Regions from separate parts of the Thiobacter aerophilus genome, predicted to be linked through region 3. Evidence: predicted binding sites of a transcription regulator. Region 3 holds the regulator's gene; each other region holds the start of a gene.
The links. The regulator FliA, encoded in region 3, starts transcription of late flagellar genes. The targets are predictions, from matches to a motif close to CTAAAGTTTNNNNNNNNNNNGCCGNTA.

Region 1 (10,222 bases), on a different contig from region 3:
GTGGCCGTTCCGTGTTTCCATCCAGGCACCGGGCGTGGGCGGAGACCCTACCCGCTCTGCTCATGGGCTGCGATGGCGTCCGACGAGCAGTCGATTGGGGTTTTAACCCAGATTGCTCTTCAGGACGCAGGATAGAGGTGATCGCAGGTGCGCCTGGGTTGCGCGCGATGGCCGCAGGGCATTGAATACCCGGTCGAGAATTCGACTGCGAGCCGGACTGCCTGGGCTCGTCCACCCCGGGTAGGCGCCGGAGAGATGTAAAAGACGGAGATGAATGTCATGGGTAGTTCATCTCATGGCGCGCGCACCGATTGACTAATGAATACTCTGAATGTAAAGGAGTAGTGGGGGAGTATATGCAGCGGATTCTGGTAACCGGCGGGGCTGGATTTTTGGGCTCACACTTGTGTGAGCGCTTGATTCAACGCGGATATGACGTATTGTGTGTTGACAATTTTTTTACGGGCACCAAAGCCAACATTTTTCATCTGCTAGCTCATCCTTATTTCGAGCTGTTGCGACATGACGTCACTTTCCCTCTGTATGTCGAGGTGGACCGGATATTCAACCTCGCATGTCCAGCTTCGCCCGTGCATTACCAGCGTGACCCAGTCCAGACCACGAAAACGAGCGTTCATGGTGCGATCAACATGCTGGGGCTGGCCAAGCGGATCAAGGCGCGCATATTGCAGGCATCTACGAGTGAAGTGTATGGCGATCCCGAGGTGCATCCACAAACGGAAGACTATTGGGGGCGCGTCAACCCAATTGGCCCACGCTCGTGTTATGACGAAGGTAAGCGCTGCGCCGAAACCCTATTTTTCGATTATCACCGCCAGCACAACCTGGATATCAAAGTGGCGCGAATCTTCAATACTTACGGCCCACGTATGCATCCGAATGATGGGAGAGTGGTAAGTAATTTTGTCGTGCAAGCTCTAAGAGGCGAAGACATCACAATTTTTGGGGATGGGCAGCAAACCCGCTCCTTCTGTTATGTCGATGACATGATCGAAGCGTTGTTGCGACTGATGGACAGTGACAAGGATTTTACGGGGCCCGTCAACCTTGGTAATCCGCAGGAAGTCACAATGCTGGAGCTCGCCGAGAAAATTTTGAAACTGGTCGGTGGAAAGGCAAAGATCACCTTTCGTCCTCTTCCGAAGGACGATCCCAAGCAACGCAAGCCAGATATTACTCTGGCTCGAGTCAAGCTTGGGTGGGCGCCGCAAGTGGAGCTGGAAGATGGGTTGCGGGAGACCATAGGCTATTTCAAAAGACTCCTAAAATCGTAGTGGTTGGCGGCTGGCTCGGTAGATGAGTGAGCAAAATTGGTGTGCGCAAAACAACGCGGACAATATGGCGTGAGCGTGCGCATGGAGCGGTGGCCCTGTTAGTGAGGACGTGATATGCCGAACGGAAATAACCCAGGATATTTTCTCCATACACCCGGCCGGCTCAGCCGCGGGGCCGTGCTGGACGTGGGACTGAAATGCGTCCACTCCTGCAAGTTCTGCTACTACAGCTATCTCGACGGTAGCGACGATCAGTTCCGTGGCATGCGCCGTGCAGAGTTCCGCACGCTTGAGGAGTGCAAGGAGATCCTCCGCCTGCTTGCCGCCCAGGGGTTCGTGAACTTCGACTTCACGGGCGGCGAGCCCACACTGCATCAAAACATCATCGAGATTACGCGCTACGCCCATCAGGAACTTGGACTCAAAGGGCGCATCATCACTCTCGGCCAGTACCTCATGCGGCGCATGAAAAACTGCCAGAACGAGCGGCTCATAGACGACCTGCTCGAGGCGGGGCTGGTGAATTTTCTCTTTTCCATGCATGCCGTCGACGAGGCGTTGTTCGAAAGACTGACTGGCGAATCATGGGAAAGACAGCGCCGCGCCATGGAGTATCTCGACGAAAAGGGTTTCCAGTTCACGAGCAACACCACGGTTGTCGATTGGAACTACCGCCATCTGCCGGACATTGCGCGGGAGATCCTGCGGCACGGCATCTATCTGCACAATTTCATCATCATGAATGCCTATTACGAATGGAACCGCGACGGGCGCGCTTTTGGCGTGCAGGCGCGCTATAGCGACATCCATCCGTACCTCAGCGAGGCGGTGGCGATTCTTGAGTCGAACGATGTGGCCGTCAATATCCGCTACGCGCCCTTGTGTGCAGTGCGCGGCATGGAAAAGAACTTGGTCGGGATGCTTGGCGTGCGGTACGACCCCTATGAATGGATGAATGCGGCCGGCCATTTTGGCGGTACGCCAGCACAGTGTGCCGCGAGGCTTCCGGTGCGCGAGGGCGGGATTGAGGACTATTTGACCTTCCGCCCCACGCAGGCACAGCACGACAACGGTGTACGGGTGACTGGCGTACGTGGGGCGAATCTCAAGCACTTCGGCGAACCATGCGCCCGTTGCGGGGCGCGCGAGGTCTGTGACGGCATCGACCCGAACTATCTTAAGAACCACGGGCCGGACGAATTCGTTCCGTACGACACGCCCGAGCGCGCGCCGCTGCACCGCGCGCGTTACACCTACATCATGCCGTTTTTGGTCAAGACCGAGCCCTACGCCGACATGAAGGCGGTGGTGAAGGAGGCCTTTGCCGCCTGGCGCAAGCTCGCCGATGGGGCAGACCGGGTTGATGTCGAGGAGGGCAGGCGGTCGGCGGCTGCCCTCCCAGGGGCAGCGTTGGAGGCGACCGCGGCGCTTTCCGATAGTCTGTGCTCGCCCAAGGTCTCGGTGGTCATCACTTGTTACAACTACGGGCGCTATCTGAGCGAGGCCGTAGGCAGCGTACTTGCGCAGACCTTTCGAGACTTTGAAATCATCATCGTGGATGACGGCTCCACGGACGATACTCCGCAAGTGTGTGAACGTCTTGTGGCAGACTGCCGTCAGGTGGCGATTAGGGTTATCCGGCAGCCGAACTCGGGCCAGCCTGCACACGCGCGCAACCGTGGCATTCGAGAAGCACGCGGTCAATACATCCTTTGCCTCGATGCCGATGACATGATCGCGCCGACTATGCTCGAGCGCTGTGTTGCCGCGCTCGAGGCAGACCCCACCGTGGCTATTGCCTACACCGACCGAGTGGACTTCGATGGGGTCACCGAACTCGTCAAAGCCGCGCCTTATGATCCGGTGCGGCTACCCTATCAGAATCATATCTCGTACTGCGCGCTCTACCGACGCTGCGTGTGGGAGGATGTGGGTGGCTACCGCGACAACGTCAAAGGTTGCGAGGACTGGGACTTCTGGGTGGCCGCCTGCGCGCGCGGTTACTACGGGCGCTATATCCCGGAGCCGCTCTTCCTCTATCGCCGGCACGACACCGGGCTCTACCAGCATGCGCTCGCGCACTTTGAGGAAAAGCGCGCGCAGATCATGCTCAACAACCCGACCCTCTATCGCGCCGAGGATCTCGCCTGGGCGCGCGCGACCTTGGCGCGCCAGGCTGCGGCGCAGCAGCCGCTGGCTTTGCACCACGACCCAGGCGGGCCGCTGGTGACTGTCATCATTCCTACGCACAACCGAGCGCGCCTGCTCGCCGATGCGCTCGCCTCGCTCGTGGCCCAGGACTATCCGAACTGGGAAGGAATCGTGGTCAACGACGGCGGCGAGGACGTCGCGGCGATCGTCGCCGCCGCCGACCCCGAGCGCAGCCGCCTGCGTTATTTCTGCCATCCGCGCTCGCTCGGTCCTGGCGCAGCCCGTAACACGGCACTAAAGTTCGCGCGCGGCGAGATCGTCTGTTATCTCGATGACGATGACCTCTGGCGGACCGATCACTTATCGACCGTGGTCGCAGCTTTGCATGAGGACGGGTGCGACTTTGTCTACACCGATGCCGTTCTCGTTCCGGAGCGCATTGAACCGGACGGCCAGCGCACGGTACTTGGCGCCGGGCACAATCCGTACGCTCACCTAGATTTCTCACGGGAGCGGCTGCTGGTGGCCAACTATATTCCGATCTGTACTTGGGCACATCGCTGGGAACTCGTGCGTCAGGCTGGTCTCTTCGACGACCGATTACCGGTGCTCGAGGATTGGGAATATCTCATACGGTTGGCGCGCTATTCGCGCCCAAAGCATCTGGCACATACATCGGTCGAAGTGCGAGTGCGCGAAGGTTTACAGCAACAACGCACTGGGTTGGGTCAGGAGCACCTTGCCGTGACTTGGCGCGACATCTACGAGCGCAGCCGAGATCTGGCCGACGAACTTACCGCACGGGCACGTACCGAGCGCTTGGCGCTGGTCGAGGCTGGCTACGTGAGACCTACGGGTGCGATAACGAGATCCGACGCATTGCGCGGCGAAACTGAACGGTACCAAATCTGGCGCAGCAAACACGGCTTGCAAGAAATCGATGGCGAGTTGTTTGCCGAGCGCATGATGACCAAATGGGGTAACCAGCCGGAGTTTGTTTGTCTGGTCGTGGTTGGGGGAAATGAGTTGGGGCTACTCGCGGACACGGTAGATTCCTTAGCGCTGCAACTGTATAAAAATTGGCGACTTATTGTCGTAGCGCCCGTGCCCTCACCAGACCCAGCATTTAACACGATTCCTCAGCTGGTGTGGATTCAGGCGGGCACAGTTTCCGAGCGCAAGCGAGCAGTGGATGTCGTATTGGCGGGTTTGTCGCAAGCGTGGCTTTGGTGCCTTCTTCCTGGGGCGCGACTCGAGCCCCATGCAATGCTCCGGATGGGTGATTACATCAACTCGAGAATGAACTGGCGCCTCATTTATAGCGACCATGACCGGAGTGGGCACGATGGTGGGATGACAGAGCCCTGGTTCAAGCCAGACTTCAACTTGGATTTGCTCCGCTCCATGGACTACATCGGTCCCTTCACGGTTCGCGCCGATACCGTGCTTGAGGCTGGTGGTTATTCCACTCTGGAAGGTGCCGAAACCTATGACTTGGCCCTGCGCGTGCTCGACCGAGTGGGAGAGGAGGCTATTGGACACATTGCCGATGTCCTCGTTCATCTGCCGGAAACAGGGATGCTCACCAAAAGCGACGAGGCAGCGATGGAGGCTGTCCGCGCCCATTTGCGCCGGGCTGGAATTGCGGGCGAAGTGACTCCGGGTTACATCCCTGGCACGCATCGCGTGACGTACGCACATGCAGAGCAACCCTTGGTTTCCATCATCATTCCGAACCGGGACAAGCTAGAGTTTCTCAAGCCGTGCGTGGAAAGCCTCTTGGCAAAGACGAGCTATCCCTACTACGAAGTGATCATCGTCGATAACCAAAGCACTGACCCTGACGTGCTGGATTATTACCGCGAGCTGGAAAAGACCCACGGCGAGCGGGTGCGCCTGCTGTCCTATGACGCACCGTTCAATTTTTCCGCCATGAACAACCTGGCGGCTCGGCAGGCAAAGGGCGACTATTTGCTACTTTTGAACAACGATACCCAAATCGTTCAGCCGCAATGGTTGGAACGCATGTTGAACTACGGCCAGCGGCCAGAGGTGGGAATCGTCGGGGCGAGGCTAGTTTATCCCGAGACAGGCAAGTTGCAACACGCTGGTGTCGTGCTGGGTCTTCACGGCGTTGCTGATCATCCTTTCAACGGCAGACTGGGCCTGAATGACCCGGGTTACATGAAACGTGCCCTCGTCGATCAAAACTATTCGGCGGTCTCCGCGGCCTGCATGCTGGTACGGAAAACCGTGTACCAGCAGGTCGCGGAAATGGATGAAGATCATCTGAAAGTGTTGTTAAACGACGTCGATCTTTGCTTGAAGGTTGGGCGCGCAGGCTACAAGGTCGTCTGGACCCCGTATGCTACGGTGGTGCACCATGGGTCGAGCAGCATCAAGAGCGCTGGGGTCGATCTTATGAAACTTGCCACTGACTACGCGCGTGCCGAGCAGGAACGGGCTGTGATGCTGGAGCGTTGGCTGCCAGTCTTGGCCACCGATCCTGCCTACAACCGCCATCTCAGCTTGTTGCCACCCGGGTATGAAGTGGAAAGCACGCTGGTCATCGACTGGGACCCGAATTTTCACGACCGGCCCCGCTTGTTGGGCTTGCCGCTAGCCGGCGGTTCCGGGGAGTACCGTATCATTGGCCCGTTCCGCGCCCTGAGCCGGGCCGGGCTCGCCCATGGTGACGTCGTTCAAGGTGGCAAATATTTCGAGAGCAGGGTGGTTTGGCCCGTCGAGCTGGCGCGTGCCCAGCCCGACACCTTCGTATTGCATGCCACGCTCGGAGATGCGCACCTGAAGGCCATGCACCAATACCGGCAATACAATAAAGACGTGCTACTCGTCTTCTCGCTGGACGATCTGGTGACGGAACTGCCTCCCGAGAACTCTTTCCATCGGCATATGCCGCGCGACGTCAAACCCCGTTTACGCAAAGCGCTGTCCCTCTCCGATCGGGTGGTGGTTAGTACCGAGCCTATCGCAAACTTATGCCGGACTATGCACGAGGATGTGCGCGTCCTGCCTAACCGCTTGGAAAACGCGATCTGGGGGCATCTCACGTCACGGCGCCGCGTGGGGCGAAAACCCCGCGTGGGCTGGGCGGGTGCGCAGCAGCACGCCGGGGATCTAGCTCTCATAGCCGATGTGGTAAAAGCGACCGCCCAAGAAGTGGACTGGGTGTTCTTTGGCATGTGTCCCGACGCGCTCCGTCCTCACGTACGCGAGTATCACGATTTTGTCGTTTCCTTCTATGACTATCCCGCCAAGCTGGCGAGCCTGGACCTGGATCTGGCCGTGGCACCCCTTGCCATCAACGCCTTCAACGAAGCCAAGAGCAATCTGCGCCTGCTGGAATACGGCATCCTAGGATGGCCTGTGGTGTGCACCGACATCCATCCCTATCGCGACGCACCGGTGAAACGGGTTCCGAACACCACCGAGGCCTGGGTCGAAGCCATCCGCGAGCGCATTCATGACCTTGATGCCGCGCAAGCGGAAGGTGACGAACTTCGAGAATGGGTACGCCGGCACTACCTGCTGGAAAACCATCTGGATGAATGGCTGCGCGCCTTGACCCGGTAGCGTTGACTCCCAGTCTCAGTAGCGGGCTTTCCCCACAGGGATACATCGCGCATTCTCGGCGCGGAGAGGCCAGCAGTAGGCAAACAAAGGGCTCCAGAAGCCGACTTCCCTGCGCGCCTTGTCAGCGCCGTGAAAAACAACCCGTAGGGGAGGTCTGTAGTGAACTCCGCACGATGCGCTGGCTCGCCCTAAAGTTCAAGTCGCAAGCGCCGTTAAAGGCCATGACGGCAGCGCGAGTGGCGCGCCAGCCGTGCCCGCCGCCATGCGGGATGACCTGTATAAGGAGATCGAAAAATGGCTCTGATCGTCAACACCAACATCGCGTCCCTGAACGCTCAGCGCAACCTAGCCACCAACAGCAGCCAGCTGGCGGTAACCCTGCAGCGGCTGTCTTCCGGCCTGCGGGTCAACAGCGCGAAGGATGATGCTGCAGGCCTCGCCGTGTCGGAGGCCTTCACCGCCCAGATTCGGGGCAATAATCAGGCGATCCGCAATGCCAACGACGGCATTTCCCTGGGGCAGACCGCGGAAGGCGCCCTGCGCCAAATTGCCCGCAACGTGCAGCGGATTCGTGAGATCGCCGTGCAGGCGGCCAATGGCACCTTGAGCGATACCAACCGCAAGCAGCTACAGAAAGAGGTGGACCAGCTCACTCAGGAAATCTCGCGTATCGTCCAGACCACCTCCTTCAACGGCACCCTGCTGCTGTCTGGCGCTTCGACCCTCACGTTCCAGGTGGGCGCATCCGGAACAGCGGATAACCAGGTGAGCGTGAGCACCACCAACCTGGCGGTGAATGGTTCGGCTGGCCTCTGGACTTACAGCGGCAGCCTGAGCGCGACAGGCGTCATCGATGTCACTACCCAGGCCAATGCCTCAGCGGCCTTGGCCAACCTGGATGCGGATATTTCCCAGATTTCCACCATTCGCTCCACTTTCGGCGCGGTGCAGAACCGCTTTGAGGCGGTGATCGCCAACCTGCAAAACTACGTGGAGAATCTGGAAGCCTCCCGCAGCCGTATCATGGATGCGGACTTCGCGGCCGAGACCGCGGCGCTTACCCGCGGACAGATCCTGCAGCAAGCGGGTACGGCAGTGCTGGCCCAGGCCAACGCCCTGCCGCAGACGGCGCTGACGCTGCTGCGGTAAATCCGGAACAGCGGACGACCGAAACGGGAGGGCCTCGCGCTGGCGCGAAGTCCTTCCCGCTCGGCTCCCCGCACGAACGGAGGGTAGGCCATGTCCAACGGTTCCATCTCCCCCTTGGGTCCGGGGATGCGGATGGGTGGTGTTTCAGGGGCGGCGCCAAACGTCTCGCCCGAGACGCCGCCACCTATGCCGCCTCCGGCGACCACACTACTGCTTCCCGCGCCTGGACAGAGGCAACAAGCCGACGCCCAGGTGGTGAAGCAGGCGGTCGAGCGCATCAATGCCTTCATCCAGTCCGCCCAAAGCGACTTGAAAATTTCGGTGGACCAGGACACCGGAATGGTAGTGGTGAAGGTGGTGGATCGGGAAAGTGGCGAGGTCATCCGCCAAATCCCACCGGAAGAGGCGCTCACCATCGCCAAACACCTGGATTCGGCACAGGGTGTGCTGTTCCGATCAAAGGTTTGATTGGCTGAGATCTAGGCAAGTCGTTTGGCATGGCGCGCGAGCGCCATGCCATCCATCGGAGCAAACAGGCAAGACAGGAGCGTGTCATGGCGATTTCATCTGCCGGTATCGGTTCCAATCTGGACGTGAACGGGCTGGTTTCCCAGCTCATGGCCATCGAGCGCCGGCCCCTGAATGTCCTCGACCAGAAGAAATCCCTGCTCACCAGCGAGATTTCCGCTTACGGCAAACTGAAAAGCGATCTCGCCGCCTTGCAAAGCGCCATTGGCGCACTCAAGGACAGAACCGATTTCCAGGTGTTCAAGGCGATACCGGCTACTGATGTTTATTTCACCGCCACGGCGGACGCCACTGCGCTACCGGGCACCCATTCCATCACTGTGACCCAGCTTGCGCAGGCGCAGAAGCTCGTCTCGGGCGCGTTCGCCGACACCAATACGACGCAGGTGGGCTTAGGCACGCTCACTCTGAGTAACGGCACAAATAGCTTCACGGTCACCATCGACAGCAGCAATAACACGCTGGCGGGCATTGCCAATGCCATCAACTCCGCCACCGGCAACTTTGGTGTATCTGCCACGTTGCTCAACGATGGCACGGGTTACCGCCTGGTACTGTCGCCCAACGATACCGGCGCGGCCAAAGCCATCACAGTGGCGGTGACCGATACGGGCGATGGCAACAATACCGACAATCTCGGGCTTTCTCGCCTATCCTACGTGGCCGGCGGGCAAAACCTCACCCAGACCGTGGCAGCGCAGGATGCCGTGTTGACCGTCGATGGGCTGACGGGCATTACAAGTGCCTCCAACAGCGTAAGCGGCGTCATCCAGGGCGTAACCCTCAATCTCAAGGCCGTGGGCAGTACTCAACTGACGGTGGCGGTGGATCGGGACGCCATCACCGCCAAGGTGAACGATTTCATCAATGCTTACAACAAGCTCGTCAGCGATATGGATGAGCTGCACCAAAAAGGCGGCACCTTGGAGGCGCAAAACACGGTGCTCACCATCCAGTCCCAGATTCTGGGTGTGTTCAATGCTTCGGTGAACCTGCCCGGGAATGATTTCAACTATCTCGCCCAGATCGGCATCAGCCTCCAGAAGGACGGCAAGCTTGCGCTCAACAGTGCCGACTTCAATGCCGCGGTGAGCAACAAGCTCGATAGCGTCATCAACCTGCTGACGGACAACACCCAGGGCTTTGCCCAGCGTCTGTTTACGCAGCTTGACAATCTACTCCAGACGAACGGCGTGCTGGATGCGACCACGCAGAGTCTGAACGCGAGCATCTCCGACATCGAGCAACGCAAGGCTCAGCTCCAGGTACGCTTGGACGCCATGGAACAACGCCTGCGCGCCCAGTTCGCCGCGCTCGATGCCATGCTGGGCAGCATGCAACAGACCAGCAGCCAGCTTTTGCGCGCGCTCTCTTCACTCCCTCGCTGACCCAGGAAAGGACGGATAACCACCATGAACACGATGAATCGGGCGCTCACTGCCTATACGGACGTGGATCTGCAGACCGCCGTCGCCACAGCAAGCCCCGTGCAGCTCATCGTGCTG
Region 2 (10,222 bases), on a different contig from region 3:
TTGAAGGGATCGTCCTTGTCAAAGGGCACCGCCGAACCCAGACCCACCACGCGCAGGATCTTGCCTTCGTTGATGCCACCGTTCACCAGTTCCCGGCGCGAGGCATTGGCGCGGTCGGCCGACAACTCCCAGTTGCTGTAGCCCCGCTCGCCACCCGAGTAGGGCGTGGCGTCGGTATGGCCCGACAAGCTGATGGTATTGGGTACGTCGTTCAATACCTTGGCAATCTCGCTCAGGATCGCCCGCGCGTAAGGTTCCAGCACTGCGCTGCCCACCTTGAACATCGGGCGGTTCTTCTCGTCCACGATTTGGATGCGCAAGCCCTCGCTGGTGATGTCGATCAACAGCTGCTTCTTGAACGGCTTGAGGGCGGGATTGCTGTCGATGAGTTTTTCCAGCTTGTCCTTGAGTTTCTCCAACTGCTGGCGCTCCAACCGTTCCTGCTCGGCACGCGCGGCCTCCAGGTTCACGGTTTTCTTCTTCTGGGGCGTGTCGGTCTTTTCCACCTGGCCGGTTTTGCGTGATACATCGGTGCCGCCACCTTTGATCACGGATGAGGCATCCCCCGCCCCACTGCCACCGGATAGGGAAATCTTGAGGGGCGCCTTGAAGTATTCGGCGATACCCTCGCGTTGGGCCTTGGTGGTGGAACCCAGCAGCCACATGAGGAGGAAGAAGGCCATCATGGCGGTGACGAAGTCCGCATAGGCGATTTTCCACGCACCCCCATGGTGGCCATGGGCGGCCTTCTTGATCCGCTTGACGATGATGGGACGTTGGGAATCGTCACTCATGGCGCGTCACTTGCCTTTGCGGCTCTTCACTTCTTCCTCCAGCTCGCTGAAGCTGGGCCGTTCGGTGGAGTAGAGCACTTTGCGCCCGAATTCCACCGCCATCTGCGGCGCATAGCCATTAAGGCTAGCGAGCAGGGTGACCTTGATGCACTCCAGGAACTTGGTTTGTTCCGCGAGGCTGTGCTCCAGGCGTGTGGCCAGTGGCCCGACGAAACCATAGGCGAGCAGGATACCGAGGAAAGTTCCCACCAGGGCGTGGGCGATCAGCATGCCTAGCTCGGAGGGTGGCAGGCCCACCGATTCCATGGTGTGCACCACCCCCATCACGGCGGCGACGATACCGAAGGCAGGCATGGCATCTCCCAGCTTGGTCAAGGCATTGATGGGCACCTCTCCTTCGTGATGATGGGTTTCGATCTCGTTGTCCATGAGGTTTTCGATTTCGAAGGCGTTGAGACTGCCGCTCACCATGAGGCGAAGGTAGTCCGTGATGAAGTCCATCACATGGTGGTCAGCCAGGATGGCTGGGTATTTAGAGAACAGTGGACTCTCCTGGGGCGACTCCACGTCGCTCTCGATGGACATCAGGCCTTCCTTGCGCACCTTGGCCAGCACCTCGTAGAGCATGGACAAAAGATCCATGTACAACGCCTTGTTGTACTTGGAACCCTTGAACAGTTGGGGCAGGGCCTTGAGGGTGGCCTTCATGGGCTTGCCGCCATTGGCCACCACGAAGGCACCGACGGCGGCCCCACCGATCATGAGGAGTTCCAGGGGTTGCAGCAGCGCGGCGATGTGACCGCCGGAGAGGATGAAGCCGCCCAGCACGGAGCCGAGGACGACGATGTAGCCGATGATGACGAACATGAGCCAGTCTCTATAGCGAACGAAGAGGCGGCAGCTTGTCGGGATCAACCGTGCGGCTAGGCACGGACTGCCTAAAGACAACTACGGCATGAATACTGCGATCTTTAGGGTCGCCTTGCAAAAGCGTGCGGCCCGCGCCGCGCGAGTCAGACGCCTCCTCAACACTTGCCACTGGCGGCGAGCACACGCGCTACCGGTGCGAAGCTTCTGCGGTGTTCCGGACAGGCGCCGTGACGGCGCAATGCTTGCAGATGATCTTTGGTGGGATAGCCCTTGTGCCGTGCGAATCCATAGACCGGATAGAGACGGTCCAGATGTGCCAACGCCCGGTCGCGCGCGACCTTGGCCAGGATGGAGGCGGCGGAGATCTCGGCTACCGTGTCATCCCCTGCGACGATGGTTTCCACGCAGGCGGCAAACCCCGCTGGCAGCACGGGCGCGCGATTGCCGTCCACGCGCACGTGGGTGGGCGCCACGGGCAGGCAGGCCAATGCCCGCTGCATGGCCAACAGGCTTGCCTGCAGGATGTCGAGGCGATCGATTTCCCAGGCCTCGGCGCGGGCGACGGCCCAAGCCAGGGCATGGCGAGTGATGTCGCGATAGAGGGACTCGCGGCGCGCCGGCGTGAGTTTCTTGGAATCCTTGAGCCCCGCGAGGGGACGTCTGGGATCGAGAATGACCGCCGCGGCATAGACAGGTCCCGCCAGGGGTCCCCTGCCCGCCTCGTCCACGCCGCATACCAGCAGCCGTTCAGCCACGCTGCCCTTCCAGGAAGGTGGCGATGGTGGCCGCTACCTGCTCTGCATTGGAGCGACGCATCAGCTCGTGCATGCGCAAAAACTCTGCCTCCAGCCCCGCGCTGAAGCGGGAATGGGCAAGCAGGTTGCATACCGCCTGGGCGAGATTTTCCGGCGTGGCGTCATTCTGTAGCAGCTCGGGTACCACGAACCGACCCGCGAGGACGTTGGGCAGCCCCACGTAGGGCAGATAGCGCCGCGGCCACATGAGACGATAGGTGAGCGTGGGCACGCGGTAGGTGATCACCATGGGACGTTTCACCAATGCTGCCTCCAGGGTTGCCGTACCGGACGCCACAAGCACTGCGTTGGCTGCGGTCATCGCAGCGTGGGCGTGACCGAACAGCATGCGTAGCGGGAGATCCTGGGCCTGTTGGGCATAAAGGGCGGCCTCGAAGCGATCCCGTGTCTCGCGCGTGACCAGTGGGACCAGGAAAGACACACCGGGCCGCAGGCGCAGGATCGCCTGTGCGGTCTTGACGAAGAGGTCGGCCATCAACGCCAGTTCGCTTTGCCGGCTGCCCGGCAGGAGGGCCACGATTTCTCCTTCCGGCGGCAGCCGCAGAGCCTCACGGGCCGCTGCCCGATCGGGCACGAGGGGCAGTAAGTCCGCCAAGGGATGACCGACATAGGTGGCAGGAATGCCCGCCGCTTCGTAGATGGGCGGCTCAAAGGGAAACAATAGCAGCATGTGGGAGACCGCCCGCCGAATTTTGCGCAGGCGCCCCGCGCGCCAGGCCCACACCGAGGGGCCGACGTACTGGAAGGTCGGAATGCCTGCGGCCTTGAGGACGCGCGCCAGCCCTAGATTGAAATCGGGCGCATCCACCCCGATGAAGAGATGCGGCCGGTTAGCGAGGAAATGCCGGCGCAGACGGCGTCGGATGCGCAGGATGGCGGGCAGATTCCTGAGGGCTTCCACGTAGCCACGCACCGCCAAGGTTTCCAGGGAAAACAGAGATCGTACGCCAGCTGCGATCATCTTTGGGCCGCCGATGCCTTCGAAGTGCGCGCCGGGCAGCCGGGACTTGAGGGCGGTGACTAGATGGCTGCCCAGCAGATCGCCGGACGCTTCTCCCGCCACGATGCCGATGCGCACCTGCTCCATGGGCCGCGCGCCGGGATTAGCGGATGATGCCGCGCGTGGAGCGGGCAAGAAAGTCCACCAGCAGCCTGACCGCCGGCTCTGCCTCGGCTTGACGGGCAAGCGCTGCTTTGGCCTCTTCCAGGGTGAGGCCGGCGCGGTAGAGTGTCTTGTAAGCCTGCTTTAGGGCCGTCAGCGTCTCGGGCGAGAAGCCGCGCCGGCGCAATCCTTCGGTGTTGAGTCCGTGCGGCTTGGCACCATCGCTACCCGCCGCCGTGACATAGGGCGGGATGTCTTTGAAGACCGTGGTGTTCACCGCCGTCATGACATGCGCGCCGATCTTGCAGAACTGGTGCACCCCAGTGAAGCCGCCCAGGATAGCGTAATCATCCACCTCCACATGGCCAGCGAGATTGGTGCAGTTGGCGAAGATGGTGTGGTTGCCGACGATGCAGTCATGGGCGATGTGCACGTAGGCCATGATCCAATTGTCACTGCCGATGCGTGTGACGCCACCACCCTGGACCGTACCCACGTTGAGGGTGGTGAACTCGCGGATGGTATTGCGGTCGCCAATTTCCAGGCGTGTGGGTTCACCTCCGTATTTCTTGTCTTGGGGAATCTCGCCGATGGAGGCGAACTGGAAGATACGGTTGTCGCGCCCGATGCGGGTATGACCGGTGATCACGGCATGCGCCCCGATGCGGGTGCCGTCGCCGATTTCCACGTGTTCGCCCACCACGGCATAGGCGCCGATCTCGACGTTCGCACCGAGACGGGCACCGGGATGAACGATAGCGGTGCGATGGATCATACGACCTTGCGCACCGTGCACATGAGTTCGGCCTCGGCAGCGACGGTATCTCCCACGCGCGCCTTGCCCGCAAACTTCCAGATCCCCTTGATGGCGCGCAGGAATTCCACTTCCAGCAGGAGCGTATCGCCAGGCCCAACCGGCCGCTTGAAGCGGGCACCGTCGATGCCTACGAAGTAATACACGGAGTCGGCATCCGGGGTCGTGTTCTCGCTCTTGAAAGAGAGAATGGCGGCCGCCTGGGCCATGGCTTCCACGATCAGTACGCCTGGAAACACCGGCCGGTTGGGAAAGTGGCCCTGGAAAAAGGGCTCATTCACACTGACGTTCTTCACCGCCACGATTCTTTTGCCGGGCTCGATCTGGTCCACGCGATCCAGCATCAGGAAGGGATAGCGATGGGGCAGATATTTCATGATCTCGTTGATGTCCATGGCACTCACGGCTGTTTCCTTTCCAGTTCCTGAATTCGCTGTTCCAATGCACGGATGCGCTGCGCCATCTCCTCGACCTGACGTAGCCGCGCCTGCATGCGCATCCACTCGCGGTGCGGCTGTGCCGACCACACGCCGGTATAGGTGCTGCCGGGCTCGGTGATGGACTTGGTGACGAAGCTGCCCACGGCGATGGTCACGTTGTCCGCAATGGTCAGATGGCCGATGATCCCCGCCGCGCCACCCACCATGCAGTGGCGGCCGATGGTGGTGCTGCCCGCCACACCCACGCAGGCGGCCATCACGGTGTGGGCACCGATGCGCACGTTGTGAGCGATCTGGATTAGGTTGTCGAGCTTGACACCCTCTTCGATCACCGTGTCATCCAGGGCACCGCGGTCGATGGTCGTGTTGGCGCCGATTTCCACGTCGTCCCCGATCACCACTCGGCCGATTTGCGGAATCTTCACCCAGTGTCCGTCTTCCGGCGCAAAACCGAAACCATCGGCACCGATCACCGCGCCGGCATGCACGATCACCCGCCTGCCGAGAATACAGCCGTGATAGATGGTGACGCCGGCATGGAGCACACAGTCCTCGCCCAGCACCACACCCTCCCCCACATGACAGCCGGCACCGATCCGGCAGCGTGCGCCGATGCGCGCGCCGCGGGCAACATGTGTTAGAGGGCCGATGGCGGCGCTGGCATCCACTTGGGCGCCATCTTCCACCACGGCGCTGGAATGGATGCCCGGCGCGAGGGCCGGTGGCGGGTTGAAGAGGGCGAGTGCCCGTGCCAAATAGGCGTAGGGGTTGGCCACGACGATGCGCGGCAGGCCTGTGGCGTCCCGGTCGCGTGGCCCGACGATCACCGCCGCGGCTTTCGTGGTGGCCAGTTGCGCGCGGTACTTGGGGTTGGTGAGAAAACTGAGCGCCTCCGGCCCCGCCTGAGCCAGGGTGGCGATTTCCCGAATGCGCACCGCGCCATCCCCCACCACCTCGCCACCGAGACGTTGGGCGATTTCGGCGAGACTGAAGCCGGGGGACGCATCGGGCATGATCGCAACGTTGCGCAAGCAGGCTGCGTCACTTGTCGGCGAGTAGCTTCAGGATCTTGTCGGTGATGTCGATGCGGTTGCTGACATACACCGCCTCCTGCAGGATGAGGTCGTATTTTTCCTTCTCCGCCAGCTCACCAATGGCCTTGTTGACGCGCTCCTGGAAGGCCGCCCGCTCTTCGTTCTGACGAATGTTGAGATCCTCCCGAAATTCGCGCTGAGCCCGCTGCAGGTCGCGATTGAGATTGGCGAGCTCGCGTTCCTTGTTGCGGCGTTCGGTCTCGCTCAGGGTGACACTCTCCTTTTCCAGATAGGCCTGCAGGTCACGAAACTGCTTGGCCATTTTCTGGATCTCGGCATCGCGTGCAGCAAATTCTTTTTCCAGTTTCTTGCTGGCGCGGATGGCGGGCGCCGACTCGCGGAAGATGCGTTCCACGTTTACGAAGCCCACCTTGAGCTCTGCCGCCATAACCGAGCCGGTGATACCTGCGGTCACCAACAGGGCGACTGCCATGATCTGCTTGACGCTTCTCATACTTCTCTCTCTAGAAAACGGAACCCAACTGGAACTGGAATACCTCGGTCTTATCATCAGGCTTGGGGTTTAAGGCCTTGGCCAGACTGAACTTGAGCGGGCCCACGGGTGACACCCAGCTCAGAGCGATACCGGCCGAATAGCGCAGATCGCCCAGGCTCACCTTGGCGTCCGGCCCATAGACGGCGCCAGCGTCGAGGAAGGCGCTTAAGCGTGCCGACTTGTCGTTTTTCAAACCCGGCAGGGGGAAGAGATATTCGGCATTGCCTATTATGCGGCGCGTGCCGCCAATGGCTTGGCCTAAGTTGTCCTTGGGCCCGATGGTGCCCGCCTTATAGCCGCGCACCGAGGTGACGCCACCCGCGTAGTAATTCTTGAAGAAGGGGAAGGGATCGCCCAGCAGGCCCTTGGCCCAGCCGACCTCGCCATTCAACAAAAGCGCCGTATCCCGCGACAGGGGTGTGAGCCATTGGTGCTGATAGGTGAGTTTCACGTAATTGAGCTCGGCGCCCGGCAGGCCGATCTCGCCCACGGCCCGTTGCAGCCTGCCTTTCATGGGATAGAGACGGCTGTCGCGGGTATCCCGCGCCCAGGAGGCATCACCGCGCAGGATGGAATAGCTGTTACCGAAGGTGGAAACGAACTGTGCATACACCGGCGAGGCCGTGGTGTCCACGGTGGACTTGGTATGTTCGTAACCGAGGCCAAAGCCGATGCTATCGGTTTCCGCGATGGGCACCCCCAGCCGCAGCCCGAGGCCCTGGCTGGAGGTCGTGTAGGTGGTGACCGACAGGGCAGTCGAGTCTACCTTGCGCGTATAGATGTCGAAGCCCAGGCTCAGGCCATCGTCGGTGTAATAGGGATTGGTGTAGGACAGGGCGTAGACCGTGTTCACCTTGCTGGTGTTGGCTTGCACCGCCAAGAAATTACCCGATCCCAGCACGTTGGCCTGGGAGACGGAGCCACTCAAAATCAGACCCTCTCCGCTGGAGAAACCGGCACCCGCCATGATGCTACCGGTGGGTTTTTCCTCCACACGCACGTTGACGTCTACCTGGTCCGTGGTGCCCGGCACGGCCGGCGTTTCGATGTTCACTTCCTTGAAATAATCCAACTTGTCGATGCGCTCTTTGGAGCGGTTGATCTTGGCAGCCGAATACCAGCCGCCCTCGATCTGGCGCATCTCGCGCCGGATCACCTCGTCACGGGTACGCGTGTTGCCCGAGATACGCACCTGGCGCACATAGACACGCCGACCGGGATCGATGAAGAAAGTAAAGGCTACTCGCTGTCGCTCCCGATCCACTTCGGGTACGGCGTTGACGTTGGCGAAGGCATACCCTTCGTTGCCCAGCCGGTCGCTGATCGCCTTGGTGGTTTCCGTGATGCGCTCGCGCGAGAACACCTCGCCACTCTTCACCTTAACCAGCTTGCGCAGTTCGTCTTCCGGAATGAGCAGCTCGCCGGCGACCTTGATGTCGGACAGGGTATAGCGTGGCCCCTCGTGAATGTTGATGGTGATGTAGATGTCTTTCTTGTCCGGGGTGATCTGCACCTGGGTGGATTCGATGGCGAAATCCATATAGCCCCGGTTGAGATAGAAGGAGCGCAGGGTCTCCAAATCACCCGCCAGTTTTTGCTTGGAATATTGATCGTTCTTGGTGTACCAGGAGAGCCAGTTGGGCGTGGAAAGATTCATCAGTTCCAGCAAGTCCTTCTCCCGGAAGGCTTGAGCACCGACGATGTTGATCTGGCGGATCTTGGCCACCTCCCCTTCCGAGATGTCGAAGCGGATCGCCACGCGATTGCGCTCCAGAGGCGTGACGGTAGTCTTGATCTCCACCCCATATTTGCCGCGCGCGAGATACTGGCGCTTGAGCTCCTGCTCGGCCTTGTCCAGCAGCGCCCGGTCGAAAATGCGCGACTCGGCCAGCCCCACTTCCTTGAGGCCGGTCTTAAGCTGGTCCTTGCTGAATTCCTTGGCACCGAAGATATCAATCTGGCCGATGGCGGGCCGTTCCTGGACCTGGACGATGAGGACACCATCCTGCACCTCCAGGCGCACGTCGCTGAAGAAACCAGTGGCGTACAGGGCCTTGATGGCGGCGGCGGATTTTTCCTCGTCGAAGGTCTCACCCACCTTCACCGGCAGATAGCTGAACACGGTTCCTGCCTCGGTGCGCTGGATGCCCTCGACGCGGATGTCTTTCACCACGAAGGGCTCGAAGGCGAATGCGGCGCGGCTCAGTCCCGCTGCCACCAGCCACACCAGGAGGGAAGGTCTCATGCGATCAGGGCCCCAGCAAGCGGTTGATGTCGTTGTAGAGGGCGAACAGCATTAGGGTGAACAGGAGCGCCATGCCGATCCTTTGCCCGAGCATGAGAATCTTCTCGGACGGTGGGCGTCCCGTGATGATTTCGCCGACATGATACAACAAATGCCCTCCATCCAGCACCGGCACCGGGAGCAGGTTGAGCACACCCAGACTCACGCTGAGCAGGGCGAGAAAGAGTAGCCAAGGCAGCCAGCCCATCTGCGCCGTCTGCCCCGCATAGTCGGCGATGGCCACCGGTCCGCTCAGATTGCGCCACGACACCTCGCCCCAGAGCATCTTCCAAAGAAGCTGCACACTCAACACCGCCCCATCCCAGGTCTTGCGCGCGCCGGCGACGAGGGCACCCAACACGCCGTGCCGCACCGTGGTGAAAGCATAGGCGCTGGCGCCGATGCGACCGATGCGCTCGTCCTGTACTGTCTCCGCACGCGGTGTGACCACGATCTCCACGTTGCGACCTTCGCGCAGTACGCGCAGAGTCAACGCCTGGCCGGGGTGGCGGCGAATCTTTTCCACCAGGGCCTGCCAGCTGTCCACCGGCTCGCCATTCACCGCCACGACCCAGTCTCCTGTTTGCAGGCCCGCGGCTGCCGCGGGTGAATCTGGCAATACCTCGCCGATGCGCGGCTGGAGAAAGCGCGCGGGGGCAAGCCCCAGACGCGTAAGAAACGCGCGCCCCTGGTCGGCCCCATCGTCGGCGGCGATGCGCAGGACATACACCGCGCGGCGGCCGTCGGCCTTGCGCACCCATACTTCTAGCTGGCTGGCGCGTCCCAGCCGGGAAAGCAGTGTCCAATGCACGTCGTCCCACACGGCCACCGGTTCACCGGCGATGACTTCCAGCGTATCGCCCTTGGTAAGCCCCGCCACGGCGGCCGGCGTCCCCGGCGCAGGCGCATCGATCACCGGGCGCAGGCCAGGCATGCCATGCAGGAACAGGCCCCAATAGATGAGTAACGCGAGCAGAAAGTTGGCCAGCGGCCCCGCGGCCACGATCACCATGCGCCGCCACACTGGCTGGCGGTTGAACGCCTGCGGCAGCGCCTCCGGTGACACCGGTCCTTCGTGCTCATCCAGCATTTTCACGTAGCCGCCGATGGGAAAGGCGGCGATCACCCATTCGGTGCCGTCCGGAAAGAAGCGGCGCGCCCAGAGGGGGCGGCCAAATCCCACCGAGAAACGCAGCACGCGCACGCCGCAGGCACGTGCCGCCAAATAATGGCCGAATTCGTGCACGACGATGAGCACCCCCAGGGTCACTAGGAACGCGATGGGCGTGATGAGGACGCTCATGTTACCTCGCTTTGCGATAGCAGCCGGCGAGCGAGGGCACGTGCCTGCGCGTCCGCCGCCAGCACCGTGTCGAGACTGTCCGCAGCTTGAACCGGCAGGCGTGCCAGCACCGTCTCGATCAAGGCCGGAATGCGCCGGAAGGGCAATGCTTCCGCAAGAAAGGCCTCCACTGCGATTTCGTTGGCGGCATTGAGCACCGCGGGGGCCGTA
Region 3 (10,222 bases):
GCCGGCAACAAGGCCGACGACATGCTGCTCTTGGACGTGATCCCCCTGTCTCTGGGTATCGAAACCATGGGCGGGCTGGTGGAGAAAATCATCCCGCGCAACTCGCCCATTCCCATCGCTCGTGCCCAGGACTTCACCACCTTCAAGGACGGCCAGACCGCCATGAGCTTCCACGTGGTGCAAGGGGAGAGGGAACTGGTTAGCGATTGCCGGTCGCTGGCCCGCTTCGAGCTGCGTGGCATACCGCCGATGGTGGCGGGCGCGGCCCGGGTGCGCCTCACTTTCCAAGTGGACGCCGACGGCCTGCTGTCGGTGTCGGCGCGGGAGCAAACCTCGGGAGTCGAGGCTGCCATCACAGTCAAGCCCTCCTACGGTCTCTCTGACGAGGAGATCGCGCGCATGCTTGCCGCTTCCCGCGACCACGCCTCGGATGATATGCTGGTGCGAGCTTTGCGCGAGCAGCAAGTGGAAGGCCAACGCATCCTGGAAGCCGTGCAATCGGCGCTTGCCGAAGATGGCGCCACCCTTCTTAACGACCAGGAGCGCGCCGCAATCGAAGCGGCCATGGAACGCCTGCGCCGCACCCTGGAGGGCGAGGACCACCGCGCCATCAAGTCCGCCATCGAAGCGCTCAACAAGGCGACCGAAGGCTTCGCGGCGCGACGCATGGATGCCTCCATCCGCAAGGCGCTCGCGGGCCAGAAGCTGGCGGACGTGAGTTAACCCACAATTTCCACCTGGTCCAGGCCATGCCTCAACTCATCGTGCTTCCCCATGAGGAACTCTGCCCCGAGGGCGCGGCCATCGATGCCGTGCCGGGCAAGACCATTTGCGACACCCTGCTGGAAAACGGCATCGAAATCGAGCATGCCTGCGAAAAATCCTGCGCTTGCACCACCTGTCACGTGATTGTGCGGGAGGGCTACGAATCCCTGATTCCACCCGAGGAGCAGGAAGAAGATCTGCTGGACAAGGCCTGGGGGCTCGAGCCCACTTCTCGCCTGTCCTGCCAGGCCATCATCATGAACCAGGATCTGGTCATCGAGATTCCAAAATACTCCATCAACATGGTGAAGGAGGGCCGCTCATGAAATGGACCGACGTGCGCGACATCGCCATCGCCCTGGCGGAAACCCACCCGGACGTGGACCCGCAATACGTGCGCTTCACCGACCTGCACCGCTGGGTGATGGAGCTGCCCGGCTTCGCCGACGACCCCAATGCCTCCAACGAGAAAATCCTGGAAGCCATCCAGATGACCTGGCTGGAAGAAGCCGAATAGGACGCCCCTTTCCCCTTCTGGCCTTTTTCCGACCGCTTCCTGGCCCCGCCGCGCTCCGGGGGCTACCCCCACCAGACCACAATATCTTGTGTTTTTCCCCCAGGTGATACACTATAGCTCCGTTGGGGGACGGGGATGGCCGAAGACAGCGATCTAGAAAAGACCGAAGCCGCGACCGCTAGACGCATCCAGCGCGCGCGCGAGGAGGGCCAGGTCGTCCGTTCCCGGGAGCTCTCCACCTTCCTGGAGCTGCTCACCGCCCTGGGGGTGCTCATGCTGATGGGCCACCATTTCATGAGGACACTTTCCCACCTGATGGAAGCAGGCTTCACCCTGGATCGGGCGACCGTGCTCGACTCCCGGCTCATGCTGGCGCGTTTCTACGGCCAGTTCGTGGACGTGCTGGTGGCCTTCCTTCCCCTGCTGGGCGCCTTGCTCTTGGCCGGCTTCCTTGCCCCGCTGCTGCTTTCCGGCTGGAACTTCACTCTCAAGCCGCTGACACCAAACTTCACGCGTCTTGATCCCCTTGCCGGCCTGGGCCGCATGTTCTCGCTGAACGCGTTGGTAGAGCTTCTCAAGGCTGTGGTAAAGAGCCTGCTCATCGGTGGAGTGGCTGCCTGGGTGATCTGGCAGTCCTTGGATGCCTTCTTCGCCCTGCCGGGCGAACCCTTGCCGGTGGCCATCCGTCACTTGGGATCGCTCACCGTTTCCACCGCCTTGATCCTCGTCGGCGCCTTCTTGTTCCTGGTGGTGGCGGACGTGCCTTTTCAGCTCTGGCAGTACGCCCGAGGCCTGCGCATGACCAAGGAAGAGGTGCGCCAGGAGGTGAAGGAATCGGAAGGCGACCCTCAGATCAAGAGCCGCATCCGCGCCATGCAGCGGGAAGCGGCGCGCCGGCGCATGATGGCCGAAGTGCCCAAGGCGCAGGTAGTGGTAACCAACCCCACCCATTTCGCCGTGGCCCTGCGCTACGAGGAAAAACGCATGGCCGCACCCCAAGTGGTGGCCAAGGGTGCGGCTCTGCTCGCCAGCCGCATCGTGGAGCTGGCGCGGGAACATCACGTGCCGGTACTGGAAGCGCCTGCCCTGGCGCGCGCCCTCTACCGCCACGCCGACGTGGGAGACGAGGTGCCGCAGCGGCTCTATAGCGCAGTAGCGCAGGTACTCGCCTATGTCTATCAGCTGCGTCAGGCGGCGACCAAACCAGAGCCACCACGCGACCTGCCAGTGCCCCCCGACATGGATCCCCTTTCGCGGGCTGAGGAGACTCACGCGTGAACGCCCGCGCCGGCACGCTGGATCTGTTGGAGGGTATGAGCTTGACCCGTCTCGCCGGGCCCATCCTCGTGGTCATGATCCTGGCCATGATGGTGCTGCCGCTGCCCCCGTTTCTGTTGGATGTGTTGTTCACGTTCAACATCGCGCTGGCGATGATCGTGCTGCTCATCAGCCTGTACGTCACCCGGCCGCTCGATTTCTCGGTATTCCCGACGGTGCTGCTGCTCACCACCCTGCTGCGCCTGTCGCTCAACGTGGCCTCGACGCGCGTGATCCTGCTCGAGGGCCACACCGGCGCGGATGCCGCAGGCAAGGTGATCGAAGCCTTCGGCCACTTCCTGGTGGGCGGCAACTACACAGTCGGCCTGGTGGTATTCGTCATCCTGGTCATCATCAATTTCGTGGTCATCACCAAGGGCGCAGGCCGCATCGCAGAAGTGGCAGCCCGCTTCACTCTGGATGCCATGCCCGGCAAGCAGATGGCCATCGATGCCGATCTCAACACCGGCCTCATCGGTGAGGACGAGGCCCGCCGCCGGCGCGCAGAAGTGGCGCGCGAGGCGGAGTTCTACGGGGCCATGGACGGTGCCAGCAAATTCGTGCGCGGCGATGCCATCGCCGGCGTGATCATCATGGTGATCAACGTGGTGGGGGGACTGCTGGTGGGCGTGCTACAGCATGACCTGTCGCTCGCCCAAGCCGCCAACAACTACACCCTGCTTACCATCGGCGACGGCCTAGTGGCACAGATCCCAGCGCTGGTGATTTCCACCGCGGCGGGCATCGTCGTGGCACGTGTGTCGGCAGAAAGGGATATGAGCGAGCAGCTGGTGGAACAGATTTTCCAGCGTCCCCAGATCCTGATGCTCACCGCCGCCATCCTGGCTTTCCTGGGCATCGTTCCAGGCATGCCCCATGTCGCCTTCCTGCTCTTGGCCGCGGCGCTGGGCGCCGTGGCCTGGTACCTGACCCAGCGCGAGCGAGCGGCAGCGGCGCGTGCCGAAGAGGCGCCACCACCCCCCGCCCCGGAAACAATGGACGTGAGCTGGGATGACGTGCAGCCCGTGGACACCTTGGGACTGGAAGTGGGCTACCGCCTGATTCCGCTGGTGGACCGCAGCCAGGATGGAGAGCTTCTGCGGCGCATCCGTGGCATTCGCAAGAAATTCGCCCAGGACTGGGGTTTCCTGGTGCCCGCGGTGCACATCCGCGACAACCTGGAGTTGCGCCCCAATGCCTATCGCATCACCCTCAAAGGCGTGGAAGTGGGAAAGGGTGAGGCCTTCGTGGGCCAATATCTCGCCATCAATCCCGGGCGCGTGCTGGGCACCCTGCCAGGCACGCCCACGCGCGATCCCACCTTCGGCCTGCCCGCCATCTGGGTGGATGCCAGCCTGCGCGAGCAGGCCCAGACCTACGGCTATACCGTGGTGGATGCCAGCACGGTGATCGCCACCCATCTCTCCCACATCATGCAGAGCCACGCTGCCGAACTTTTGGGTCGAGAAGAAGTTCAGCAACTACTCGACCACATCGCCAAGGAGTCGCCCAAGCTGGTGGAAGAGACCGTGCCCAAGCTGATCTCCTTGAGCCTGTTGCAAAAGGTGCTGCAAAACCTGCTGGAAGAAGGCGTGCACATTCGCGACATGAAGACCATTCTGGACACCCTGGCCGACCATGCCACGCGCACCCAAAACGCGGAAGAACTCACCGCCGCCGTGCGCATCGCCCTTGCTCGCTCCATCGTGCATGGTCTGTTCCCCGCTAGCGACGAGCTAAAGGTGATCGCCCTCGACCCCAATCTGGAGCATTTGCTCATGCAGGCGGTGCAGGTGGGCGAAGGCCAGGGACCGGGGCTGGAGCCGGGACTAGCGGAACGCCTGCTCACCCAGACCCGCCAAGTGGTGCAGCAGCAGGAGGCGCAGGGGCTGCCGCCGGTGCTACTGGTGCCCGCACCTTTGCGCACCCTGCTGTCGCGCTTCCTGCGCCGCGTGGCACCCCAGCTCAAGGTGCTGTCCCACGCCGAAATCCCCGACACCAAGACCGTGAAGGTCACCGCCGTTTTGGGAGCTAGCGCATGATCGTCAAGAAATTCTCCGCGCCCACCACGCGCGAGGCGCTGCGTCAGGTACGCGATGCCCTCGGTCCGGATGCCCTGATCCTGAGCAACCGCCCCGTTCCCGGCGGCGTGGAGATCATGGCGGTCGCGGAAGAGGACGTGGCCTCCCTCACCGGCCCGGTGCCGCCGGCGCGGACCACCGTCAGCGCACGTCACGAGATTCCAGGGCTCACCGTGCCGGCCTCCACCCCCAGAGCCGGGCCTGCCGGCCGCGAGCCTGCACCCGCTACGGCAGCACAAGCCACGCCGACGCCGCCCGCGGCCACCATCGCCCCGGAGCTTATGCAAGGTCTGGCGCAGGAGTTGAAAACCATCCGCATGATGCTGGAAGGGCAGCTCGCGGGTTTCGCCTGGAATGAGCTCAAGGGGCGGGAGCCGTTCAAGCTGGAAGTGATGCGTAGCCTGCTCGCCGCAGGCTTCAGCCCGCTTCTGGCGCGTCAGCTCATGGAGGCGATGCCGCGCGAGCTTGATTTCGAGCGCGGCCTGCGCTGGGCCAAGGCGGCGCTGATGCGCAACCTACGCTGTGTGTCCGCGGGCGAAGATCTCATCGAGCAAGGGGGCGTATTTGCGCTGGTGGGGCCCACCGGCGTAGGCAAGACTACCACCGTGGCCAAGCTCGCTGCGCGCTGCACCCTCAAGCATGGTCCGTCGCGGCTGGCCCTGGTTACCACCGACACCTACCGCATCGGCGCCCATGAGCAGCTGCGCATCTACGGCAAGATTCTCAACGTGCCCGTGTTCTCGGTGAAGGACGAGACGGATCTCAATCTCACGCTCAGCGATCTCGCCGACCGCCATTTGGTGTTGATCGACACCGTGGGCATGAGCCAGCGCGACCGGCGCATCGCCCAGCAAATCGCCCTTCTGTGTGGCCATGGGCGCGAGGTGAAACGTCTGTTGCTGTTGTCCGCCACCGCCCACGGCAGCACGCTGGATGACGTGGTCACGGCCTACCGCGGCCACGGCATGGCAGGCTGCATCCTCACCAAAGTGGATGAAGCCATGAGTCTGGGACCGGTGCTCGACGTGGCCATCCGCCACAAACTGCCGGTGCATTTTCTTACCAATGGCCAGCGCGTGCCGGAGGATTTGCATCTTGCCCACGCCGGCTACCTCATCGACCGCGCCTTCCGCCCACCGCGGGAAGATCCGGCCTTCACCCCGCGTCCCGAGGAATTCTCCCTCGTGGCGGCGGCCGGTGCGCTTGCGGAAGAGGGTCCAAGCGAAAGCGTGGCGCCACAGACGTGGTGAGCGTGGGCCGCTGACATGGGCGCCTTCGTCTCCGACCAGGCCGAAGGGCTGCGGCGACTGTTGCGCCCCGACGCCCTGCGCGTGGTCGCCCTCGCCGCGGCCCTGGAAGGCGTGGGCCGGACCACGGTGCTCTACGGGCTCGCCGCTGCCTTGGCCCAGCGGGGCCGGCGCATACTGGTCATGAGCGAACGGCGGCACCGCATCCCAGCCGATCTCGCCCCCACCCCGCGCCACGACCTCGCCACCGTCCTGCGTGGAGCTCGCCCGCTGGACCAAGCCGTGGCACACGGTGAGCAGGGAGTGGCCTGGCTGGAACTGGGCGATGCCCTCGCGCGCTTGCCCAGCCTCGATCTAGCTGGCCAGGAAACCTTGAGCGCGGCCTTCGCCCGGATGGCGCAAGACGTGGACGTGCTGCTGCTCGATCCTCTGGCAGGTGGCCGTCCCGCCAGCCTGGCGCTACAACTCGCCGCCCAGGAACAGGTGCTCGTCCTTTGCGGCGCGGCGGAGGCCATCACGCAAAGCTATGCGCTGATCAAGCGGCTTGCGCGCGGCTTCGCCCAGCGCCACTTCCATGTGGTGATGGCAAAAGTCAGGGCTGGTAGCCAAGCGAAGGCCATTTATAATAATCTCGCGCAGACGGCCGGCCGCCACCTTGGAGTGCGGCTGGAATGGCTGGGCGAACTGCCCATGGATGCCCAGGCGCGCCAGGCCGATCGTCTGGGACGCAGCGTGGTGGATGCCTTCCCGGACAGCCGCGCAGCCGCCGCGAGCCGCCAGCTCGCGCAAGCCATCGAGTCCTGGCCGTGGCCTGATGACGGCACCGAAAAGCCAGATGCGTTTGTGCACAAACTCGTGATGACAAGCCGCCTCGCAGCAGAAAACGCCCACCTCTGAAGGGGGCCCGCACACGCCAAGGGAAGCGCTTGAAAAAAGAGGAATACGTCGAGAAATTCGCGCCACTGGTCAAGCGCATCGCCTACCATCTCATGACGCGGCTGCCGGCGAGCGTGCAGGTCGATGATCTCATCCAGGCCGGGCTCATCGGGCTGCTGGACGCCGCCAACCATTACGATGGCACCCAGGGAGCCCAGTTCGAGACCTACGCCGTGCAACGCATTCGCGGTGCGATGCTGGACGAGCTGCGCCACGCCGACTGGCTGCCGCGCACGGTGCGCAAGAATCTGCGCCAGATCGAAGCCGCCATCAGCAAGCTGGAACAGTCTCTCGGCCGTCCGCCCACGGAATCCGAACTCGCTCAGGAGCTGAACGTCTCCCTTGCCGACTATCAGCAGATGCTGCTGGATGCGCGAGGCCACCAGCTCGTGTACTACGAGGATCTGCAGGACTCGGAAGGGGCGGATTTTCTCGAGCGCCACCATGCCACGGATGCCGACAATCCCCTGCGCATCCTGGAAGACCAGGGCTTCCGCCAGATGCTCGTGGAAGCGATCAAGAGCCTCCCGGAGCGAGAGCGCCAGATGATGGCCATGTACTACGAGCAGGACCTCAACCTGCGGGAGATCGGCGAGGTCCTGGGAGTGACTGAATCCCGCGTCTGCCAGCTCCATACCCAGGCGGTGGCGCGGCTGCGCGCCAAGCTCCGGGAGTGGCTCGAGAGCTGACCGTGGTCCCCTCCCCCGTGCCGCCGCCCTTTCCAGTCACCATCTGAGCAGCCCATGGATTTCATCAGCCTGATCGGTATCCTGCTCGCCCTGGCCGCCGTCCTCGGCGGCCAGATCCTGGAAGGCGGCCATGTCGGCTCGCTCATGCAAATCACGGCCTTCGTCATCGTCATTGGCGGCACGGCGGGCGCAGTCATGCTGCAAAGCAGTTTGCCCACTTTTCTGCGCGGTATGCGCATGGTGAAGTGGGTATTCGTGCCACCACCTCTCAACGCCGAGCCCTTGATACAGAACATCACCCAATGGAGCAGCACCGCGCGCAAGGGCGGCCTGCTCGCCCTGGAACCCCTGATCGACGACGTGACGGATCCCTTCACCAAGAAAGGGCTGCAGATGCTGGTGGATGGTGCCGAGCCGGAGACTCTGCGCGACACGCTCCAGGTGGAGATCGACGCCTACGAGGACCAGCAGCGCCAGGCTGCGCGCGTATGGGAATCCGCGGGCGGTTACGCCCCCACCATCGGCATCCTGGGTGCGGTGCTGGGGCTCATCCACGTCATGGAAAACCTTTCCGATCCCTCCAAGCTTGGCGGCGGCATCGCCGTCGCCTTCGTGGCTACGGTCTATGGCGTGGGTTCTGCCAATTTGCTGTTCCTGCCCATCGCCAACAAGCTCAAAAGCCTCATCGCCCGCGAGATCACCCTGCGCCACATGCTGGTGGAAGGACTCATCTCAGTGGCCAACGGCGAAAATCCCCGCCTCATCGAGCGCAAGCTACGGGGCTACCTGGCCTGACACGGGCACTCAAGACCTAAGGCGCGCTGCCGATAATGGGAGGATCATGAGCCCCCGCATGCGGCGCAAACGCCACGAAGACCACGAGAATCACGAGCGCTGGCTCGTCTCCTACGCGGACTTCATCACCCTGTTGTTTGCCTTCTTCGTCGTGATGTATGCCATCTCCTCCATCAATGAAGGCAAATACCGGGTGCTCTCGGATGCCCTCATCAACGCCTTCCGCAATGCGCCGTCCTCGATCAACCCCGTGGAATTCGAAGCCCGGCTCTCCCCAGGAACCGGCACCCAGCCGATCAAGGCGGCGCCGGTGAAAAGACCCGACAGCGAGCCGGACCCACGCCTGCGCAAGCAGACCGAGAACATGAAAAGAATCGCCCAGGATTTGCTGCAGGTCATGGCGCCACTCATTAAAGAAGGCCAGGTGCGCGTCACCCAAAGCCAGCGGGGCGTCACCATCGAGATCAACGCGGCGGTATTGTTTCCACCGGGTTCCGCCACCCTCCAGGGCGAACCCGTGAAGGTACTCGCGGCGGTCGCGAAATTGCTCGCCCAGGTGCCCAACAAGATCCAGGTGGAGGGCCATACCGACGACAGCCCCATCAACACCGCCCTTTACCCCTCCAACTGGGAGCTGTCCACCGCGCGCGCCGCTAGCGTGGTGCGCCTGTTTGAAGCCAATGGCGTGAGTCCCGACCGGCTGGTGGCGGTGGGCTATGCCGACAACCGGCCGCTGGCACCCAACACGGACGAACAGAACCGGGCCCGCAACCGGCGCGTGACGCTGCTTGTGATCGCGGAAACGCCGGAGAAAGTGAAAGACATTCCAATAGCGGGCGTGCTAGACAACCGCAACGGGAAATGAGCCGCGGGGAACCCCGCTTTCTGCGCGTTCATCTCTCGCCCTCCCGCCAGGCCGCGAACGTCAGGCGGGATCGTTGCCGTCGTTCACCGCAAGCGGCAACCACAGCATCCTGCATAAGGCACGGCTAGGCCTTGCCCAAGGGCCGACCCGCGGGGCCAGGACAGGGTTGCCCATCCGGGCCGTAGGCGTGCGCCACATCTTGCGCGGCGCCGTGCAGTACCGCCAGGGCCTGCTGGTTGTGTTGCAGGCGCGCCTGGATCAGCGCACCGTTCTCCTCGTTTAGGGCACGCGCCGCGCGCGCGACTTCCAGCAATGCGTGCCAGAGCCTGCGCACACCGCTTCTGTCCGCCGGATCGAAACGATCACACCAGGCTGCGATGCCCGCCTGATCGGGCTGCCCCGTTAGGTTCACCAACTGGCGGTTGCGCGCCTCGGCCAGTTGCGCCAGATGAGCCACCTGCGCCGATTTGCGTTGGGCGAGTGCCATCAGCCCGTCTGCATCGCCCGTTGACAGGGCGGCCTGTTCTTCACGGAGCAAGGCGTGCAGGGTCTGGTAAGCGATCTGCTCCGCCTGCAGCGCGGCGGTCAGGGCCTCGAAATGTTGCAAGGCGGAATCCTGTGTCATGGCGTGGACCTATCGCCACCTTCCGGGCGGCGCAATCGTGGCGCGCCGAGTAAAACGCCGTTCCCCTAGCCCTTGCGGCTTAACACCATCTCCTTGACGGTGGCAATCAGGCGATCGGCGATCGCATCCGGATTGACCTTGAAGCGTCCCTCGCTGATGGCCCGCTTGATGGCCTCGACGCGGGCGGTGTCCACCACCTCGACCCGCTCGAGCTCGCTTTCCAAGGCCTGCAATTGCGAGGATAGGGGATTGATGTCCACCTTTTCCGACGCAGCGGACGAGGTGGCTGGGCGGTTGGCACGACCTGCCCCGGCTTTCTTCGCCGGGGCCTGGGTGGCCTGGGTCTTGCCCACCGGCTTGGAGGAGTTGTCAATTTTCAAGGCAT

Region 1: the regulator FliA is predicted to act here: its motif matches at 7,229-7,255, upstream of V6E02_RS00515 (flagellin N-terminal helical domain-containing protein).
Region 2: the regulator FliA is predicted to act here: its motif matches at 1,743-1,769, upstream of motA (flagellar motor stator protein MotA).

Annotation. Positions count from the first base shown of each region.
Region 1 is NZ_JBAJEX010000001.1:90,762-100,983, reverse strand. Features, by position in the region: gene V6E02_RS00525 (UDP-glucuronic acid decarboxylase family protein) at 357-1,295, shown strand; gene V6E02_RS00520 (glycosyltransferase) at 1,410-7,040, shown strand; gene V6E02_RS00515 (flagellin N-terminal helical domain-containing protein) at 7,335-8,189, shown strand; gene V6E02_RS00510 (flagellar protein FlaG) at 8,280-8,657, shown strand; gene fliD (flagellar filament capping protein FliD) at 8,744-10,105, shown strand; gene fliS (flagellar export chaperone FliS) at 10,130-10,222, shown strand, end outside.
Region 2 is NZ_JBAJEX010000001.1:68,638-78,859, forward strand. Features, by position in the region: gene motB (flagellar motor protein MotB) at 1-794, opposite strand, end outside; gene motA (flagellar motor stator protein MotA) at 801-1,661, opposite strand; gene rnhB (ribonuclease HII) at 1,820-2,419, opposite strand; gene lpxB (lipid-A-disaccharide synthase) at 2,412-3,566, opposite strand; gene lpxA (acyl-ACP--UDP-N-acetylglucosamine O-acyltransferase) at 3,583-4,356, opposite strand; gene fabZ (3-hydroxyacyl-ACP dehydratase FabZ) at 4,353-4,790, opposite strand; gene lpxD (UDP-3-O-(3-hydroxymyristoyl)glucosamine N-acyltransferase) at 4,796-5,848, opposite strand; gene V6E02_RS00420 (OmpH/Skp family outer membrane protein) at 5,877-6,383, opposite strand; gene bamA (outer membrane protein assembly factor BamA) at 6,394-8,670, opposite strand; gene rseP (RIP metalloprotease RseP) at 8,675-10,012, opposite strand; gene ispC (1-deoxy-D-xylulose-5-phosphate reductoisomerase) at 10,009-10,222, opposite strand, start outside.
Region 3 is NZ_JBAJEX010000008.1:80,008-90,229, reverse strand. Features, by position in the region: gene hscA (Fe-S protein assembly chaperone HscA) at 1-723, shown strand, start outside; gene fdx (ISC system 2Fe-2S type ferredoxin) at 750-1,091, shown strand; gene iscX (Fe-S cluster assembly protein IscX) at 1,088-1,282, shown strand; gene flhB (flagellar biosynthesis protein FlhB) at 1,418-2,560, shown strand; gene flhA (flagellar biosynthesis protein FlhA) at 2,596-4,641, shown strand; gene flhF (flagellar biosynthesis GTPase FlhF) at 4,638-5,930, shown strand; gene V6E02_RS10260 (MinD/ParA family ATP-binding protein) at 5,946-6,824, shown strand; gene V6E02_RS10255 (RNA polymerase sigma factor FliA) at 6,854-7,552, shown strand; gene V6E02_RS10250 (flagellar motor protein) at 7,607-8,347, shown strand; gene motD (flagellar motor protein MotD) at 8,394-9,212, shown strand; gene V6E02_RS10240 (flagella synthesis protein FlgN) at 9,337-9,837, opposite strand; gene flgM (flagellar biosynthesis anti-sigma factor FlgM) at 9,903-10,217, opposite strand.